DNA from 4 places in the Streptomyces sp. NPDC059452 genome. Region 1 is predicted to be linked to each of the others. Evidence: riboswitches for the same ligand, from Rfam matches in the RefSeq annotation. Region 1 holds a riboswitch; each other region holds the start of a gene.
The links. Region 1 has a riboswitch for cobalamin ahead of ACFW9Z_RS14990 (ABC transporter substrate-binding protein). Riboswitches for the same ligand answer to the same signal wherever they lie in the genome.
Positions count from the first base shown of each region.

Region 2: linked by a shared signal. The riboswitch ahead of metE (5-methyltetrahydropteroyltriglutamate--homocysteine S-methyltransferase) and the one ahead of ACFW9Z_RS14990 (ABC transporter substrate-binding protein) in region 1 are both predicted to bind cobalamin.
Region 3: linked by a shared signal. The riboswitch ahead of ACFW9Z_RS32140 (cobalamin biosynthesis protein) and the one ahead of ACFW9Z_RS14990 (ABC transporter substrate-binding protein) in region 1 are both predicted to bind cobalamin.
Region 4: linked by a shared signal. The riboswitch ahead of ACFW9Z_RS05195 (ribonucleoside-diphosphate reductase subunit alpha) and the one ahead of ACFW9Z_RS14990 (ABC transporter substrate-binding protein) in region 1 are both predicted to bind cobalamin.

Region 1 is NZ_JBHYVE010000009.1:130,273-134,500, reverse strand. It holds gene ACFW9Z_RS14995 (FecCD family ABC transporter permease) at 1-281, opposite strand, end outside; gene ACFW9Z_RS14990 (ABC transporter substrate-binding protein) at 395-1,447, opposite strand; cobalamin riboswitch at 1,506-1,693, opposite strand; gene ACFW9Z_RS14985 (beta-ketoacyl-[acyl-carrier-protein] synthase family protein) at 1,794-3,017, opposite strand; gene ACFW9Z_RS14980 (acyl carrier protein) at 3,014-3,295, opposite strand; gene ACFW9Z_RS14975 (acyl-CoA dehydrogenase) at 3,450-4,228, opposite strand, start outside.
Region 2 is NZ_JBHYVE010000034.1:173-4,388, reverse strand. It holds gene cobF (precorrin-6A synthase (deacetylating)) at 69-875, shown strand; gene ACFW9Z_RS31450 (hypothetical protein) at 1,058-1,255, opposite strand; cobalamin riboswitch at 1,508-1,723, shown strand; gene metE (5-methyltetrahydropteroyltriglutamate--homocysteine S-methyltransferase) at 1,884-4,208, shown strand.
Region 3 is NZ_JBHYVE010000036.1:28,283-32,510, forward strand. It holds gene ACFW9Z_RS32130 (anion permease) at 226-1,515, shown strand; gene ACFW9Z_RS32135 (hypothetical protein) at 1,528-1,761, shown strand; cobalamin riboswitch at 1,921-2,054, shown strand; gene ACFW9Z_RS32140 (cobalamin biosynthesis protein) at 2,243-3,193, shown strand; gene ACFW9Z_RS32145 (cobyric acid synthase) at 3,190-4,228, shown strand, end outside.
Region 4 is NZ_JBHYVE010000002.1:493,797-498,024, reverse strand. It holds gene ACFW9Z_RS05205 (carbon starvation CstA family protein) at 1-1,762, shown strand, start outside; gene ACFW9Z_RS05200 (YbdD/YjiX family protein) at 1,792-1,995, shown strand; cobalamin riboswitch at 2,175-2,310, shown strand; gene ACFW9Z_RS05195 (ribonucleoside-diphosphate reductase subunit alpha) at 2,445-4,228, shown strand, end outside.

The DNA.
Region 1 (4,228 bases):
AAGGGGTCGGCGAGCGGGTTGCGTAGCAGGGACTGCATCACCGTGCCGCAGACCGCGAGCCCGGCGCCGCACACGGCGGCGAGCAGGGTGCGGGGCATGCGCAGGTTCCAGATGATGCCGTCCCGGATCGGGCTCAGCTCCGAGGCGCCGAAGCCGAGGTGGGAGGCGACGGCGGACCAGACGTCGGGGACGGAGATCCGGGCGGGCCCGATCGTGACGGCGACGGCTATGGAGAGCAGCAGGAGAAGGAGTCCGCCGGTCCAGAGCAGCACCTGGAGCAGGCCACCGAACTGCCGTGCGGCGACGGGCTGTTGCCCGGCCGCCTGCTGTCCGGTTGGCTGCTGTCCGGCCGGCGGTTCTCCGGCCTGCCGCTTCGCCGTCAGGTTGCCGCTGCTCACTCCGCGAGCCCGAAGTCACGCAGCCCCGCGGCCACGCGCTCCAGTCCCTCGACCGTCCGGATGGTGGGGTTCATGGCCTGGCCGCTGAGCAGCACGTAGCGGCGGTTCTTGACGGCGTCCATCGTCTTGGTGACCGGGTTGGACTCCAGGAACTCGATCTTCTTCTCGGCGCTCTCGGCCGTCTGCATCGTGCGGCTCAGGTCACCGATGACCAGGACGTCGGGGTTGCGGTCGGCGACGGTCTCCCAGCTGATCTGGGGCCATTCGTCGTGGGTGTCGTCGAAGACGTTCTTGGCTCCGAGCTCCCGGGTGATGACCCCGGGGGCGCCGCAGCAGCCCGCGAGGTAGGGGGCCTTGGAGTCGGAGAACCAGTACAGGAGGGAGGTGTCGGACCCGTCGATGCCGTCGGTGGCCTTGTTCACTCGGGCCTGGAGCTTCTTCACCAGGGCGTCGCCGCGCTCGGGGACGCCGAACACCTGGGCCAGTTCGCGGACTTCGGTGTAGACGCTGTCCATGCTGAGGGGTGCGGTACGGGCTCCGTCACCGCCGCCGCTGTTGTCCTTGCCGACGCAGTCGGCGGGCGAGATGTAGGTGGGGACGCCCAGCTTCTCGAACTGCTCGCGCGGGGCGACGCCGCCCTTGGCGAGGGTGGAGGCGAAGGAGGCGCTGAGGAAGTCGGGCTCCTTGTCGAGGACCTTCTCCGATGAGGGGCGGTTGTCGGAGATCCGCTCGACGCCCGCGTTGGCCTTCTCCAGGCCCTTCATGACCGGGTCGCTCCAGGTGGCGGTGGCCGCGATCCGGTCGGCGAGGCCGAGCGAGAGCAGGATCTCCGTCGATCCCTGGTCGACCGAGACGGCCCGCTGGGGCGGCGCCTTCACGGTGACAGTGCGCCCGCAGTTCTTCAGGGTGAGCGGGAAGCCGTCGGCCTTGTCGCCGCCGCCGTCGGCGGACGAGGTGGTGGACCCGCCGCCGCAGGCGGTGAGCAGGACGACACCCGCCGCGAACAGGGCGGCGGTGCGTATCGGGGCGGGGGTGGCCTGGGGCAGCACGGAGGACCTCGGTGTCTCTGGGCCCAGCCGCGGAGCCCGTCGTACGGTTCCCGGCCCCGGGTGCGGGGCCGGTGCCAGCAGGTCTTCGGACTCGGGTTCGTCCGGGCGGGACGCCTTCCCGGAGCAGGGTGCTGCTCCAGTGGCCGTGGCCCCGCCCGTCCCCCTCACCGCTGCGCGTCAGTTCCGGATTCGCACCGGATTCCCTGACCCCGTCGCTGGGGTTCGACTGGCCCCGGCAAGCTATCACGGGTCTTCGCGCAGCTCAGAGCCGGTGCGGGTAGTGGTGCCCGGTGGGCCGGTGCGGCGCGGGATCGTCCCGCCGCACCGGCCCAGTGATGTCCTCCGGTTACGGGGCCCGGAGGGCGATCACCGCGTTGTGTCCGCCGAATCCGAAGGAGTGGCTGACGGCCCGTCGTACGGGCAGCTCACGCGGGACCTTGGTGACGCAGTCGATGGCGAACCCGGGGTCGGGGGCGTCCAGGTTCGCGATCGGCGGGATCGTGCCGTGCTGGAGCGTCAGGACGGTCAGTCCCGCCTCGATGGCCCCGGCCGCCCCCATGCAGTGGCCCAGGACGCCCTTGGGGGCGGTGACGGGCGGCCGGTGCGGGTAGGCCCGGCCGATGAGGGCGGCCTCGGTCGCGTCGCCCTGGGGGGTCGCGGTCCCGTGCGCGTTGACATGGTCGACGTCCTCGGCCCGCCAGCCCGCGTCGGCCAGCGCCGCTTCGACGGCGGCCCGCGCCACGTCCCCGGAGGGGTGCGGACTGGTGGGGTGGTGCGCGTCGGTCGTGGCGCCGGTGCCGGCCAGCAGCGCCCGGGGGGCGGCTCCTCTGGCCCGGGCGTCGTCGGCCCGCTCCAGGACCATGATCGCGGCGCCCTCGCCCATGACGAGCCCGGCCCGGTCGGCGGCGAAGGGGCGGCAGAGGCGGGCGGGGTCCCCGTCCCGCAGGGCCGCCGCGCCCGAGCGGGCGAAGCCGGTCATGGCGACCGGGAAGACGATCGACTCGGTGGCTCCGGCGATCGCGATGTCGCACTGGCCCAGCGCCAGCATGTCGCGGGCCACGGAGAGCGCGGTCACCCCGGACGAACAGGCCGTGCACGGTGCCAGGCTGGGTCCGGTGGCCTTCATCTGGATGGCGATCTCGGCCGCGGGCATGTTCGGGATGGTGAGCAGGATGCCCGACGGCGAGGTGGCCTCGGGGCCCCGGCGCTCCAGGGCGACGGTCTGTTCGGTGAGCCCGGCGGAGCCGCCGCTGCTGGTGCCGACGACGACCGCGACCCGGGTGCCGTCCCAGTGGGCGGGGTCGAGCCCGGCGTCGGTCACCGCCTCCCGTGCGGCGAGGACGGCGAACTTGACGTACCGGCCCATCCGGAAGGCGGTGCGGCCGCCCACCGCCCCGTCCAGGTCGATGCCGGAGACCGTACAGGCGAAGTCGACGGCGCAGCCGCGCAGTTCGGGGACGGTGCGGGCGAAGGAGCCGCCTCGGCAGACCCCGTCCCAGGTGGTGTCGGTGGTGTGGCCGGCCGGGGTGATCATTCCCAGGCCGGTGACGGCGATGGCGGGTCGGTTCATCGGGTGTTGCTCACCGGCACCGCACTGTCGGCCGCCTCGCCGGCGACGGCCGCGTCGATGAACGCGGAGATGTCGGCCAGCGTGGCGTCCTTGTAGAGCTTCTCGGAGTCGGCGGTGACGCCCAGGGTCTCCTTGATGATGACGGCGAACTCGGCGACCGCCAGGGAGTCCATCTCCAGGCTGTCCATCGTGGACTCCGGCAGGATTTCGGCTGCGGGCACCTTGAACGTCTCGGTCAGCACCTCGGTGATCTTCGGGTGGATGGTCTGGGTCTTCACGGTGTTTCCTCTCATCGGCGACTCATCAGCGGCTCGTCGGCGGCCCATCAGGAGCTCATGGGCTCCTCATCGGCGGCTCGTCGGCGGCTTCACGTACGGCGGTGGTCGAACGCTTCGACCCCACCGCCGAAGTAACTGGATGACGATCTTCCGGTTACGCCCTGGGGCGAACCGATTCGTCTACGCTCACCTGCGGCTTCTCGAACCACCGGGAGAGCATCGAGGTGGTTCCCCAGTACGCCAGCAGCACTCCGCGGGTACCGAGCGCCGCCACCTTCTCGCGCAGCGGACGCCTCTTGCTGCCGCAGGCGGCCCGCCGGAAACCCGCCGTTCGACCCCCGGCGCCCCCTGGCCTGCGGTCGCGGTGCCAGGACCCCTCCGGGTCGTCGTAGGCGTCCGCGTAGCCGGGTCCGGCGATCGGCCAGTCCGACATCAGGCGCTCCGGCAGCGCGAACGACCTCACCAGGGCGGGGGCGTGGCGCGCCACGGTGGCGATGAGCCGCTCCACCGCGTCGGGCAGCAAGGACACCTGTTCGGCGGTCAGCCGTCCGGTGGCGAGCAGGTCACCGCTGTTGCGGGCGATCCACTGGAGGGCGAAGAGCCGGTGCAGCTCGGTCAGCCGCTCACGGGCCGGACCTTCGGGCAGTGCGGCGGCGGCCTGTTCGTACGCCTCGCCCGCCTGCCGGTAGCCGTACGCCTCCACCCCGCGCAGCGCGGCCCCCGACGCGGCGTTCCACCGGCCGAGCGGGTCGCCGGAGGGGGCCGCGCTCATCCGTTCCCGGGCCCGGGTGAACCAGATGGCCTCCACCGCCGCGAGCAGCCGGCCGAGGAACCGGAGGTCGTCCAGCTCGCCGGGTTCCGCCTCGGTCTCCTCCCCGACCGTGGCGCTGAACAGCATCTCGGCGGCGGCCTTGGCGTGGACGGCGAGGTTGT
Region 2 (4,216 bases), on a different contig from region 1:
CCCGGGCGCGCTCGCCCGCCCCGCCCCCTGGCCCGATCGGGCGCCCGCCCCTGGCATGATCGGCCGACATGAGCGACGCGCCACCACCACGCCACATCCTCGTCATCGGCATGGGTGCCGGTGACCCCGACCATCTGACCCTCGCCGCGATCAAGGCCATGCGCAGGGCGCAGGTCTTCTTCGTACTCGGCAAGGGCCGGGAGAAGGACTCCCTGACCCGGCTGCGGCGGGACATCCTGGCCGAGCACCTCACCGGCCCCTACCGGGTCGTGGAGGCCGAGGACCCCTGGCGGGACCGCACCCAGGACGACCGCGGGCGCTACACGACGGCGGTGCACGACTGGCGCCACCGCCGCGCCGACATCTGCGAACGCCTGATCATCGAGGAGCTGGCGCCGGGGGAGTGCGGGGCGTTCCTGGTGTGGGGCGACCCGTCCCTGTACGACAGCACCCTCGCGATCCTGGAGGACATCCGGGACCGGGGGACGGTGGAATTCGGCCATGAGGTGATCCCCGGCATCAGCAGCGTCTCGGCGCTCGCCGCCCGCCACCGCACCTCCCTGAACCAGGTCGGCCGCCCCATCCACATCACCCCCGGCAGACGGCTCGCCGAGGGGTTCCCGGACGACGACGGCGACATCGTCGTGATGCTCGACGGCCACGAGACCTTCACCCATCTGACGGGCCGGGGCCTGTGGATCTACTGGGGCGCCTACATCGGCACCCCGGACGAACTCCTGGTCTCCGGACCGCTCGACGAGGTCGCCGGGCGGATCAGCCGGGTGCGCGCCGAGGCCCGCGAACGGCACGGCTGGATCATGGACACGTACCTGCTGCGCCAGGGCCCGGGGACGCCGGGCGGCGCGGGGGCCTGAGGGCGCCTACGCCTCAGGCGGCGCGGGCGGCGCTTGCGGCCTGCCCGGCCGGGCACCCCGGAGGCGCGGGCGGCGTCGGCCGCTGATGGGCCCCGGCCCGTGAGCGGGGGCCCGGACAAGGAGTGGCGGGCCGGGCGAGGCGCGGGCGGCCGCCGCACCTCGTCGTCGGACCCGGCCGGAGGTCAGCTCCGGGACTCGTGCGCCCTGATCACGCCGAGCCCGTGCCCGAGGCTCGGGCACTCGGCGGTGAGGTCGTTGCCCCGCACCAGATAGTTGTGCACGCGCCCATCGGTGGGCCGCTCGACGGCCCGGTACAGGGTGCCGTTCACGGTGATCGTCCAGTCGTCGCCGTCCTGGGCCCACCCGACTGTCTTCTTCATATGGCGCTTCCCTCATTCGTCGCCGCCGCGGGTCGGCGGCCGGGTATTGGCAAGAAGAACGGCCTGTGACGCTCTGTGGTTCCGGCTCGCCTACGCCATTCGGTTACATCTGGGTCACCATGCCCGCACGAACTGACCGCAAGTCAGCGAACCGGCGAAGAGGAGCGGAACCCGCGTCACCCGTTCGGAGGTCGTGTCTCATATCACCGTCCGAAGTGTGAACAACGGTGTGCGCCCGGCGGTCGCCCCCTTAGGGTGACCGGTGCAGCTGGTTCGCCCTGTCCGCCAGGCAGGGTGTCGTAAGAGGGAACCCGGTGGGAATCCGGGACTGCCCCGCAGCGGTGAGTGGGAACGACCGCCGTCATACGCACTGGGCCCGGCCGGGCCTGGGAAGCGACGGCCAGTAGGTGTCTGCCCCGGCAGGCGTGCCCGCGAGTCCGAAGACCTGCCCGTTGCCCGCACGCGACCGTTCGTGTGCGGAGTTCCCGGTGACCTCGTGGGCGGGTCGGCGTAACCGTCGGGTGGACGGACACGGTCAACGTGTCGGCTTTCCGCCCGATTCGTCACCCCTTCGCGTCCGCGTCCCGTCCCGGGATCAGCTGGATCCATGCTCGCGAAGGAGAGTCACGTGACAGCGAAGCCCGCAGCCGCGGCAGCACGGGCCACCGTGTACGGCTACCCCCGCCAGGGTCAGAACCGTGAACTGAAGAAGGCCATCGAGGGCTACTGGAAGGGCCGCGTGGACGCGGACACCCTCCGGCAGACCGCCGCCGAACTGCGCAGGGGAACCTGGCAGCAGCTCGCCGAGGCCGGAGTCCACGAAGTGCCGACCGGTGATTTCTCGTACTACGACCACGTTCTGGACACCAGTGTCATGGTCGGCGCTGTCCCCGAGCGGCACCGCGAGGCCGTCCGCACCGACGCCCTCGACGGCTACTTCGCCATGGCCCGCGGTACGCAGGACGTGGCCCCGCTCGAAATGACCAAGTGGTTCGACACCAACTACCACTACCTGGTGCCCGAGCTGGGCCCGGACACGGTGTTCACCGCCGACTCCGCCAAGCAGGTCGCCGAGTTGAAGGAGGCCCTCGCGCTCGGGCACACCCCGCGCCCGGTCCTCGTCGGACCCGTCACCTACCTCCTGCTCGCCAAGGCTGCGCCCGGGGTGGCCGCCGACTTCGAGCCGCTGACCCTGCTGGACCGGCTCCTGCCCGTGTACGCCGAGGTCCTTGCCGACCTCCGGGCCGCGGGCGCCGAGTGGGTGCAGCTGGACGAGCCCGCCCTCGTCCAGGACCGCACCCCGGCCGAGCTGAACGCCGCCGCCCGCGCCTACCGCGAGCTCGGCTCCCTCACCGACCGCTCCAAGCTGCTGGTCGCCTCCTATTTCGGACGGCTCGGCGAGGCCCTGCCGGTGCTGGCCAAGTCCCCGGTCGAGGGGCTCGCGCTGGACTTCACCGAGTCGGGCGCAGCCAACCTCGCCGACCTCGCGGCGGCGGGCGGACTGCCCGGCAAGCGGCTGGTCGCGGGCGTCGTCAACGGCCGCAACATCTGGATCAACGACTACGAGAAGTCGCTCGCCACCCTCGGCACCCTCCTCGGCCTCGCGGACCGGGTCGACGTCTCCGCCTCCAGCTCCCTGCTGCACGTCCCGCTGGACGCCCGGGCCGAGCGTGACATCGACCCGCAGATCGCCCGCTGGCTCGCCTTCGCCCAGCAGAAGATCCAGGAGATCGTCGTCCTGGCCCGCGGCCTGTCCGGCGGCACCGAGGCCATCGCCGCCGAACTCGCCGCCAACCGGGCCGACCTGGCCTCCCGTACCGACGCCGTCATCACCCGCGACCCGGCCGTCCGGGCCCGTACGGCGGCCATCACCGACGCCGACGGCCGCCGCTCCCAGCCGTACGCGGAGCGGACCGTCGCCCAGCGCACCCACCTCGGGCTGCCGCTGCTGCCGACCACCACGATCGGCTCGTTCCCCCAGACCACCGAACTCCGCACCGCCCGCGCCGATCTGCGCGCGGGCCGGATCGACGAGGACGGGTACGAGGAGCGGATCAAGGACGAGATCCGCGAGGTCCTCTCCTTCCAGGAGAAGGCCGGGCTGGACGTCCTGGTGCACGGCGAGCCCGAACGCAACGACATGGTGCAGTACTTCGCCGAGCAGCTCACCGGCTACCTCGCCACCCAGCACGGCTGGGTGCAGTCGTACGGCACCCGCTACGTCCGGCCGCCGGTCCTGGCCGGGGACATCTCGCGCCCCGAGCCGATGACGGTGCGGTGGACGACGTACGCGCAGTCGCTCACCGAGCGCCCCGTCAAGGGCATGCTCACCGGCCCGGTCACCATGCTCGCCTGGTCCTTCGTCCGCGACGACCAGCCGCTCGGCGAGACCGCCCGCCAGGTGGCACTCGCCCTGCGCGACGAGGTCGACGACCTGGAGGCGAGCGGCACTTCGGTGATCCAGGTCGACGAGCCCGCACTGCGTGAGACGCTGCCGCTGCGGGCCGACGAGCACGCCGCGTACCTGGAGTGGGCGACGGAGTCCTTCCGCCTCGCCACCTCCGGGGTGCGGCCGGACACCCAGATCCACACCCACATGTGCTACGCGGAGTTCGGCGACATCGTCCAGGCCATCGACGACCTCGACGCCGACGTCATCAGCCTGGAGGCGGCCCGCTCGCACATGCAGGTCGCCCGCGAACTGGCCGCCCACGGCTACCCCCGTGAGGCCGGACCCGGCGTCTACGACATCCACTCCCCGCGCATCCCGAGCACCGAAGAGGCAGCGGCCCTCCTCCGCAAGGGACTTGAGGCCATCCCGGCCGAGCGCCTGTGGGTGAACCCCGACTGCGGCCTGAAGACCCGGGGGTGGCCCGAGACCCGGGCCTCCCTGGAGAACCTGGTCGCCGCCGCGCGGGAGATCCGCGCGGAGCTGCCCACCGAAGCGGCGTGATCCGACCC
Region 3 (4,228 bases), on a different contig from region 1:
CGGGGATCTCTTCCGGGGCCGGAACGGCCCGTCAAAGTCTTCGCCAATGAGGGGTAAAGGGCAGCCCAGCCGGTGCCCCACCGGCCTTCCGCAGCCCCTCCCGCACACAAACGGAACCACTCGACTCCAGTTGGGGTCACCACAGCGACCCGCCCAGTTCATCTTCCGTTCACCCAGGTTGCCTACGGTCCACGAGCCACTGACGTCGAACGATTGCCTGGGTAAATGGAACACATCACGCTGCTGCTTGCGATTGTGGTCGTAACAGCTCTCGTGTTCGATTTCACGAACGGTTTCCACGACACCGCCAACGCGATGGCGACCACCATCTCGACCGGCGCGATGAAGCCCAAGACAGCGGTGGCCATGTCCGCCGTTCTCAACCTGATCGGCGCGTTCCTGTCGGTGGAGGTCGCCAAGACGATCTCCGGCGGGATCGTCAACGAAGACGGCATCAGAACCGAGGTCATCTTCGCGGCGCTCGTCGGCGCCATCCTGTGGAATCTCTTCACCTGGCTGCTGGGGCTGCCCTCCAGCTCCTCCCACGCCCTGTTCGGCGGTCTGATCGGCGCCGCCGTGATGTCGGCCGGCTGGTCCTCGATCAACGGCGGCACCGTCGTCACCAAGGTGCTGCTGCCCGCGATCGCCGCCCCGCTGGTCGCCGGTATCGCCGCGATGCTGGCCACCCGGCTGACGTACCGGATCAACCGGAACGTCACCGACCCGAACCAGCAGAAGTCGACCGCCAAGGGCTACCGGGCCGGGCAGATCGCCTCCGCCGGTCTCGTCTCGCTCGCCCACGGCACCAACGACGCCCAGAAGACGATGGGCATCATCACCCTGGCCCTGGTCACCAGCGGTGTCCTGGCCCCGGGCTCCAACCCGCCCATGTGGGTCATCGTCTCGGCCGGTGTCGCCATCGCGCTCGGCACCTACCTCGGCGGCTGGCGCATCATCCGCACCATGGGCAAGGGCCTGACCGACCTCCAGCCGCCGCAGGGCTTCGCCGCCCAGACCAGCGCGGCCACGGTCATCCTGGCCTCCTCGCACCTCGGCTTCTCGCTCTCCACCACCCAGTCCTGCTCCGGTGCCGTGATGGGCGCGGGCCTCGGCCGCAAGGGCGGTGTGGTCCGCTGGTCCACGGCCACCCGGATGTTCGTCGCCTGGGGTCTGACGCTCCCGGCCGCGGCCCTGGTCGGCGCGGGTGCCGAGTTCCTCACCAAGCAGGGTCCGTGGGGCATCGCCGCCACCGCGGTCATCCTCGTCGGCGGCTCCTTCGCCATCTGGCTGGCCTCGCGCCGCGAGCCGGTCGACCACACCAACGTCAACGACACGGACGGCACGGCCGACCACGGCACAGTCGCCGACGTCGAGCCCCAGGGCGTCGTGACCACGGCCATCGCCGCGGTCCAGCCGCCGCCCACCCTCGGCGCCCACCCCACCGACCTCTCGACCACCATCCCGGCTCCGACCGCGGCGCCCGACGACACGGCGCGGCCCTCGGCCACGGTGTAAGGACAGATCCGTATGAAAATCGACTGGGCAGCTCTCGCCTCCGTCTTCGGTGTCAGTCTCGTGGTCACCGTCGTCCTGGTCGCCCTCTTCACCGTGGGCATCGTCGCTCTCTCCAAGCTGTCGGCCCCGGCCGGCGGCGCCGGAGCCTCCGGCGGTTCGGCCGTACTGGCGCGCACCAGCGCGTACGCCTGCTTCGCGGCGTGCGTGGCGGCGGTCGCGTACGGCATCTATCTGATCGTCGCCTGACGCGCCCCACCGCACCCCCTCCGCACTCCTTCGGGCCGGACACACCACCGTGTGTCCGGCCCGATGTGCGTCTGCGCACACTGGAGCTCCGCAGGTCAACAGCAAGTTGACGGCCGTTCTCGCAGCGTGGTGGACTGCCGGAGCCATTTACGGCGACAGAAGAGGAAGCCGGTGCGAATCCGGCGCGGTCCCGCCACTGTCACCGGGGAGCACTCCCCCACACCGGATGTCACGGCCCCCACCACGCGGGCTGGAAGGCCGGGGGAACTGCGGATCCGGAAGCCAGGAGACTCTCGTCGCCGGTCACGTCGAACCAGGGCGCGGACCCTGAGTTAAGGACTTAACGCCATGCCTGGCCGCCGAGCGCCGCATCCCGTGCCCCTTCACGCCGGAACGTCCCGACCCGCGACGGCCTGACCCCGTGCGTGTCGATGTGCGCGCCGGGGTGCGTGCCGGTGCCGATGTGCGTGCCCGTGGCCAGGTGCGTGCCGGTCGCGTCTTCGCGTACGGCGCCACCGCCGGGCTGATCGCCGACGCTCTGCTGGGCGACCCGCGCCGAGGGCACCCCGTCGCCGGTTTCGGCCGGGCCGCCGCCCGGGTGGAGTCCCTGCTGTGGCGCGACGACCGGGGGCGGGGCGCGCTGCACACCCTGATCTGCGCCGGAGGCGCCGTGGGGGCCGCCGCACTCGCCGCCCGTGCCGTACGGGACCGTCCCGCGCTCGCCGTCGCGCTGACCGCCGCCACCACCTGGTCGGTCGTCGGCGGTACGTCGCTGGGCCGGGAGGCCCGTGCCATCGGGGGCGCGCTGGCCGCCGGGGACCTGGAGGTGGCCCGGGAGCGGCTGCCGCACCTGTGCGGGCGCGATCCGCACTCCCTGGACGGGCCGCAGATCGCCCGCGCGGTCGTCGAGTCGGTCGCGGAGAACACCTCGGACGCCGTCGTCGGCGCGCTGGTGTGGGGGGCGATCGGCGGGGTGCCGGGGCTCGTCGGGTTCCGGGCCGTGAACACGCTCGACGCGATGGTCGGCCACAAGTCGCCCCGCCACCGGCGTTACGGCTGGGCCTCGGCCCGGCTGGACGATGTGGTGGGGTGGCCGGGCGCCCGGCTGACGGCGGCGCTGGCCGTGGCGGCGGGCGGGCGGCCGACGGAGGCCGTACGCGCCTGGAGGGCGGATGCGGGGCGCCACCCGAGCCCGAACGCGGGACCGGTGGAGGCCGCGTTCGCGGGGGCGCTCGGCGTACGGCTCGGCGGGACGCTGGCGTACGCGGGGCGCGTGGAGCACCGGCCGGTCCTGAACGGGGCGTCCGGCCGGGACGTGCGGAGTGCGGACATCGAACGCGCGGTGCGGCTGTCGCGCCGGGTGGGCGCACTGGCCCTCGGGGTGTGCGTGGCGGGCAGGCTGGCCGTGGAACGGAAGCGGGGCAGGGTATGAGCGGCGGGCTGCTGGTCGCGGGGACGACCTCGGACGCGGGCAAGAGCGTCGTCACAGCGGGCATCTGCCGCTGGCTGGTGCGCCGGGGCGTGAAAGTCGCGCCGTTCAAGGCGCAGAACATGTCCCTCAACTCCTTCGTCACCCGCGAGGGCGCGGAGATCGGGCGCGCCCAGGCCATGCAGGCGCAGGCCGCCCGGGTGGAGCCGACGGCCCTGATGAACCCGGTACTGCTCAAGCCCGGCAGCGACCGCTCCAGCCAGGTCGTCCTGATGGGCAAGCCGGTGGGAGAGATGAGCGCCCGGGGCTACCACGGGGGCCGTCAGGAGGCGCTGCTCGGGACGGTCGTGGACTGTCTGGAGCAGTTGCGGTCGACGTACGACGCGGTGATCTGCGAAGGGGCCGGGTCACCGGCCGAGATCAACCTGCGCCGCACCGACATCGTGAACATGGGGATCGCGCGGGCGGCCCGCTTCCCCGTACTCGTGGTCGGCGACATCGACCGGGGCGGGGTCTTCGCCTCGTTCTTCGGGACGACGGCGCTGCTGAGCGCCGAGGACCAGTCGCTGGTGGCGGGCTACCTGGTGAACAAGTTCCGGGGTGACGTCTCGCTGCTGGAACCGGGGCTCGACATGCTGTACGGGCTGACCGGGCGGCGGACGTACGGGGTCCTCCCGTACGCCCACGGGCTCGGCATCGACGAGGAGGACGGCCTGCGGGTGTCCCTGCGGGGTGCGGTGCGTGAGTCGGTCGTGGCGCCGCCCCACGGGGAGGACGTGCTGCGGGTCGCGGTCTGCGCGGTGCCGTTGATGTCCAACTTCACGGATGTGGACGCGCTGGCCGCCGAACCGGGCGTCGTCGTGCGGTTCGTGGACCGGGCGGACGAACTGGCCGACGCGGACCTCGTCATCGTGCCCGGGACGCGCGGCACGGTGAAGGCGCTGGCCTGGCTGCGCGAGCGGGGGCTGGCGGACGCGCTGGTCCGGCGGGCGGCGGAGGGGCGGCCGGTGCTGGGGATCTGCGGCGGGTTCCAGGTGC
Region 4 (4,228 bases), on a different contig from region 1:
CTCCACCCGCCGCAACGGCCGTTCGCTCGGCCAGATGGCGCGTGACGAGATAGGGCCGGTCGGCGGGATCGCCGCCCTGATCGCGGTCTTCGTCATCATGATCATCCTGCTCGCGGTCCTCGCGCTGGTCATCGTGAACGCGCTCGCCCACTCTCCGTGGGGCGTCTTCTCCATCGGCATGACGATCCCGATCGCCCTCTTCATGGGCGTCTATCTGCGCATCCTGCGGCCCGGCAAGGTCAGCGAGGTCTCCTTCATCGGCGTCGCGCTGCTGCTGCTCGCGATCGTCGCGGGCGGCTGGGTCGCCGAGTCGTCGTGGGCGGAGTTCTTCACGCTGGAGCCGGGCACGCTGGTCATCTGGATGATCGTGTACGGGTTCCTCGCCTCCGTGCTCCCCGTCTGGCTGCTGCTGGCCCCGCGCGACTACCTCTCCACCTTCATGAAGATCGGCACGATCGGGCTGCTGGCCCTGGGCGTGGTCGTCGCGCTGCCGACCCTGAAGATGCCCGCGGTCACCGACTTCGCCACCAGCGGCTCGGGCCCGGTCTTCGCCGGTTCCATGTTCCCGTTCGTCTTCATCACCATCGCCTGCGGCGCGCTCTCCGGCTTCCACTCCCTGGTCTCCTCGGGCACCACCCCGAAGATGGTCCAGAAGGAGACACAGATCCGGGTGATCGGCTACGGCGCGATGCTGGTCGAGTCGTTCGTGGCGATCATGGCGATGATCGCGGCCTGCATCATCGACCCCGGTCTCTACTTCGCCATCAACGCGCCCGTCGGGGTGATCGGCGACAGCGTCCAGTCCGCCTCCGAGGCCGTGGCCAACTTCGGCTTCACCATCACCCCGGACGCCCTGGCCCAGGCCGCCAAGGACGTCGAGGAGGCGAGTCTGCTCTCCCGGACCGGTGGCGCGCCCACGTTCGCGCTCGGCATGGCGGAGATCTTCTCCGCGGTGATCGGCGGGACCGCGATGAAGGCGTTCTGGTACCACTTCGCCATCATGTTCGAGGCGCTCTTCATCCTCACCACCGTGGACGCCGGCACCCGGGTCGGCCGCTTCATGCTCCAGGACATGCTGGGCAACGCCTACAAGCCGTTCCGCGAGGTCAGCTGGAAGCCGGGCGTCTGGTTCGCCAGCGCCGTCGTGGTCGGCGGCTGGGGCTACTTCCTCTGGGTCGGCGTGCACGACCCGCTGGGCGGCATCAACCAGCTCTTCCCGCTCTTCGGCATCGCCAACCAGCTGCTGGCCGCCGTCGCGCTGGCCGTCTGCACCACGCTGCTGGTCAAGTCGGGCCGGCTCAAGTGGGCCTGGGTCACCGCGGTCCCGCTCGCCTGGGACGTGGCGGTCACCCTCACCGCGAGCTGGCAGAAGATCTTCTCCTCGGACGTGAAGGTCGGCTTCTTCGCCCAGCGCGACAAGTACCAGGCGGGCATCGACGCGGGCGAGGTGCTGGCACCGGCCAAGAACATGGAGGAGATGCGGACGGTCGTCACCAACTCCACCGTCGACGGTGTGCTCTGCGCGCTCTTCGCGATCCTCATCATCGTGGTGCTCGTGGACGCCGGCCGGGTCTGCTACAGGGCCATCCGCGACCCGGAGAGCATCAAGCTCCACGAGACGCCGTACGTGGAGTCCAAGCTCGTCGCCCCGGCCTCGCTCATCGCCACCAAGGAGGAGAAGGCCGAACTGCTCGCGGCGGGCGTCGGCCCCGAGGGCGGCATCCGCAAGGAGGCAGCGGCGGGCACGGGGAGCCGCTCATGACGATCGCGGATGTACGGCGGGTGGCGGTCGTGACCATCGGGGACGTACGGCGGGTGGCGGGGCGTATCCGCTGGTACGTCCGCGAGCTGACCGGCGAGTCGACATATGACCGCTACGTGGCGCACGCGAGGTCTCATGATCCGGACACGCCGGTCATGACCCGCCGAGCCTTCGAACGCAGCCGCATGGACGCCCGCGAGGCGGACCCCCGCGAGGGCTTCCGCTGCTGCTGAGCACCGTCGGCCGAACGGGGCCGTCGCACCCCTTCCAGGGGCGCGGCGGCCCCGTTCCGCGTCACCGCGAGGGCCCGCCCGCCCGCCGCCGATGCGGAAAAAGCCGGGCGAAGAAACCAGACCGCCACACCAACATCTGTTCACGCCGACACAACATGTGGGGGCTTCCTCATCAGGCGGCCCCCACATGTATGCTCGACCTCGCTGTCGCCGCAGGGGAATCCGGTGTGAATCCGGAACTGTCCCGCAACGGTGTGATCAGTGTGCTTTTGCACACCCGAAGTCCGAAGACCTGTCGACAGTACGTCCGGCTCGACCGAACCGGACGGCAGACGTCCGGGCCTCGCGGATGGGCCGGTGGACGCCGTGATCAGTGCTGCCCTGTGGGCACCGCGCTGCCCGGCTCCCCCCGCTCGCCGCCGGCCCCCAGCCGAGCGAGGGAAAGCCCAGTGACCATCGCGCCCGCCGATCCGGTTTCAGCCACCGAATCCGCTGCCTCCACCACGTCCGGAGCAGGCACGAACGACGGACCCGGGACCGCCCTGCTGCGGACCCTGACCGACCTCACCGTCGATCTGCCCGACACCGACCCCGGACGGGTGGCCGCCTCCGCGCTGCGCGGGCGCAACGCCCGCTCCGACGAGGCCGAGCTGCGCTCGCTGGCCACCGAGGCGGCCGCGGGCCTGATCTCCGAGGACCCGGCGTACTCCAAGCTCGCCGCCCGGCTGCTGACCCGTACGATCGCCGACGAGGCCGCGAGCCAGGGCGCCACGTCCTTCTCCGCCTCGGTCGCAGTGGGCCACCGCGAGGGCCTGATCGCGGACCGCACCGCCGCCTTCGTGGAGCTGCACGCCAAGGCGCTGGACGCGCTGGTCGAGCGGACGCTGGCCGAGGGCGCGGACGACCGCTTCGGCTACTTCGGTCTCCGTACGCTGCACAGCCGTTACCTGCTGCGCCACCCGATCACCCGCCAGGTCATCGAGACCCCGCAGCACTTCATGCTGCGCGTGGCCGCGGGCCTCGCCGAGGACGAGTCGGTGCGCGCGCTGGACGAGGTCGCCGCGCTCTACGGGCTGATGAGCAAGCTGGACTACCTCCCCTCCTCCCCCACGCTCTTCAACTCGGGCACCCGGCACCCGCAGATGTCCTCCTGCTACCTGCTGGACTCCCCCAAGGACGAGCTGGACTCGATCTACGACCGCTACCACCAGGTGGCGCGCCTCTCGAAGCACGCGGGCGGCATCGGCCTCTCCTACTCCCGTATCCGCGCCCGGGGTTCGCTGATCCGGGGCACCAACGGGCACTCCAACGGCATCGTGCCGTTCCTCAAGACGCTGGACGCCTCGGTGGCGGCGGTGAACCAGGGCGGCCGGCGCAAGGGCGCGGCGGCGGTCTACCTGGAGACCTGGCACGCGGACATCGAGGAGTTCCTGGAGCTCCGCGACAACACGGGCGAGGACCAGCGGCGTACGCACAACCTGAACCTGGCTCACTGGATCCCGGACGAGTTCATGCGCCGGGTCGACGCGGACACCGACTGGTCGCTCTTCTCCCCCGCCGAGGTCCCCGAGCTGGTCGACCTGTGGGGCGACGAGTTCGACGCGGCCTACCGCGCGGCCGAGGCCAAGGGCCTGGCCCGCAAGACGATGCCGGCGCGTGAGCTGTACGGCCGGATGATGCGGACCCTCGCCCAGACCGGCCAGGGCTGGATGACGTTCAAGGACGCCTCCAACCGGACCGCCAACCAGACCGCCGAGCCGGGCCGGGTCGTCCACTCGTCGAACCTGTGCACGGAGATCCTGGAAGTCACCAACGACGGCGAGACGGCCGTCTGCAACCTGGGCTCGGTCAACCTGGGCGCGTTCGTGACGGGCGGCTCGATCGACTGGGAGCGCCTGGACTCCACGGTCCGTACGGCGGTCACCTTCCTGGACCGGGTCGTCGACATCAACTTCTACCCGACCGAGCAGGCCGGGAACTCCAACTCCCGCTGGCGGCCGGTCGGTCTGGGCGCCATGGGCCTTCAGGACGTCTTCTTCCAGCTGCGCCTGCCCTTCGACTCGCCCGAGGCGCGCGCGCTCTCCACGAAGATCTCCGAGCGCATCATGCTGGCCGCGTACGAGGCGTCCTGCGACCTCGCCGAGCGCTCGGGCCCGCTGCCCGCCTGGTCCGAGACCCGGGCCGCGCGCGGTGTGCTGCACCCCGACCACTACGACACCGAGCTGAACTGGCC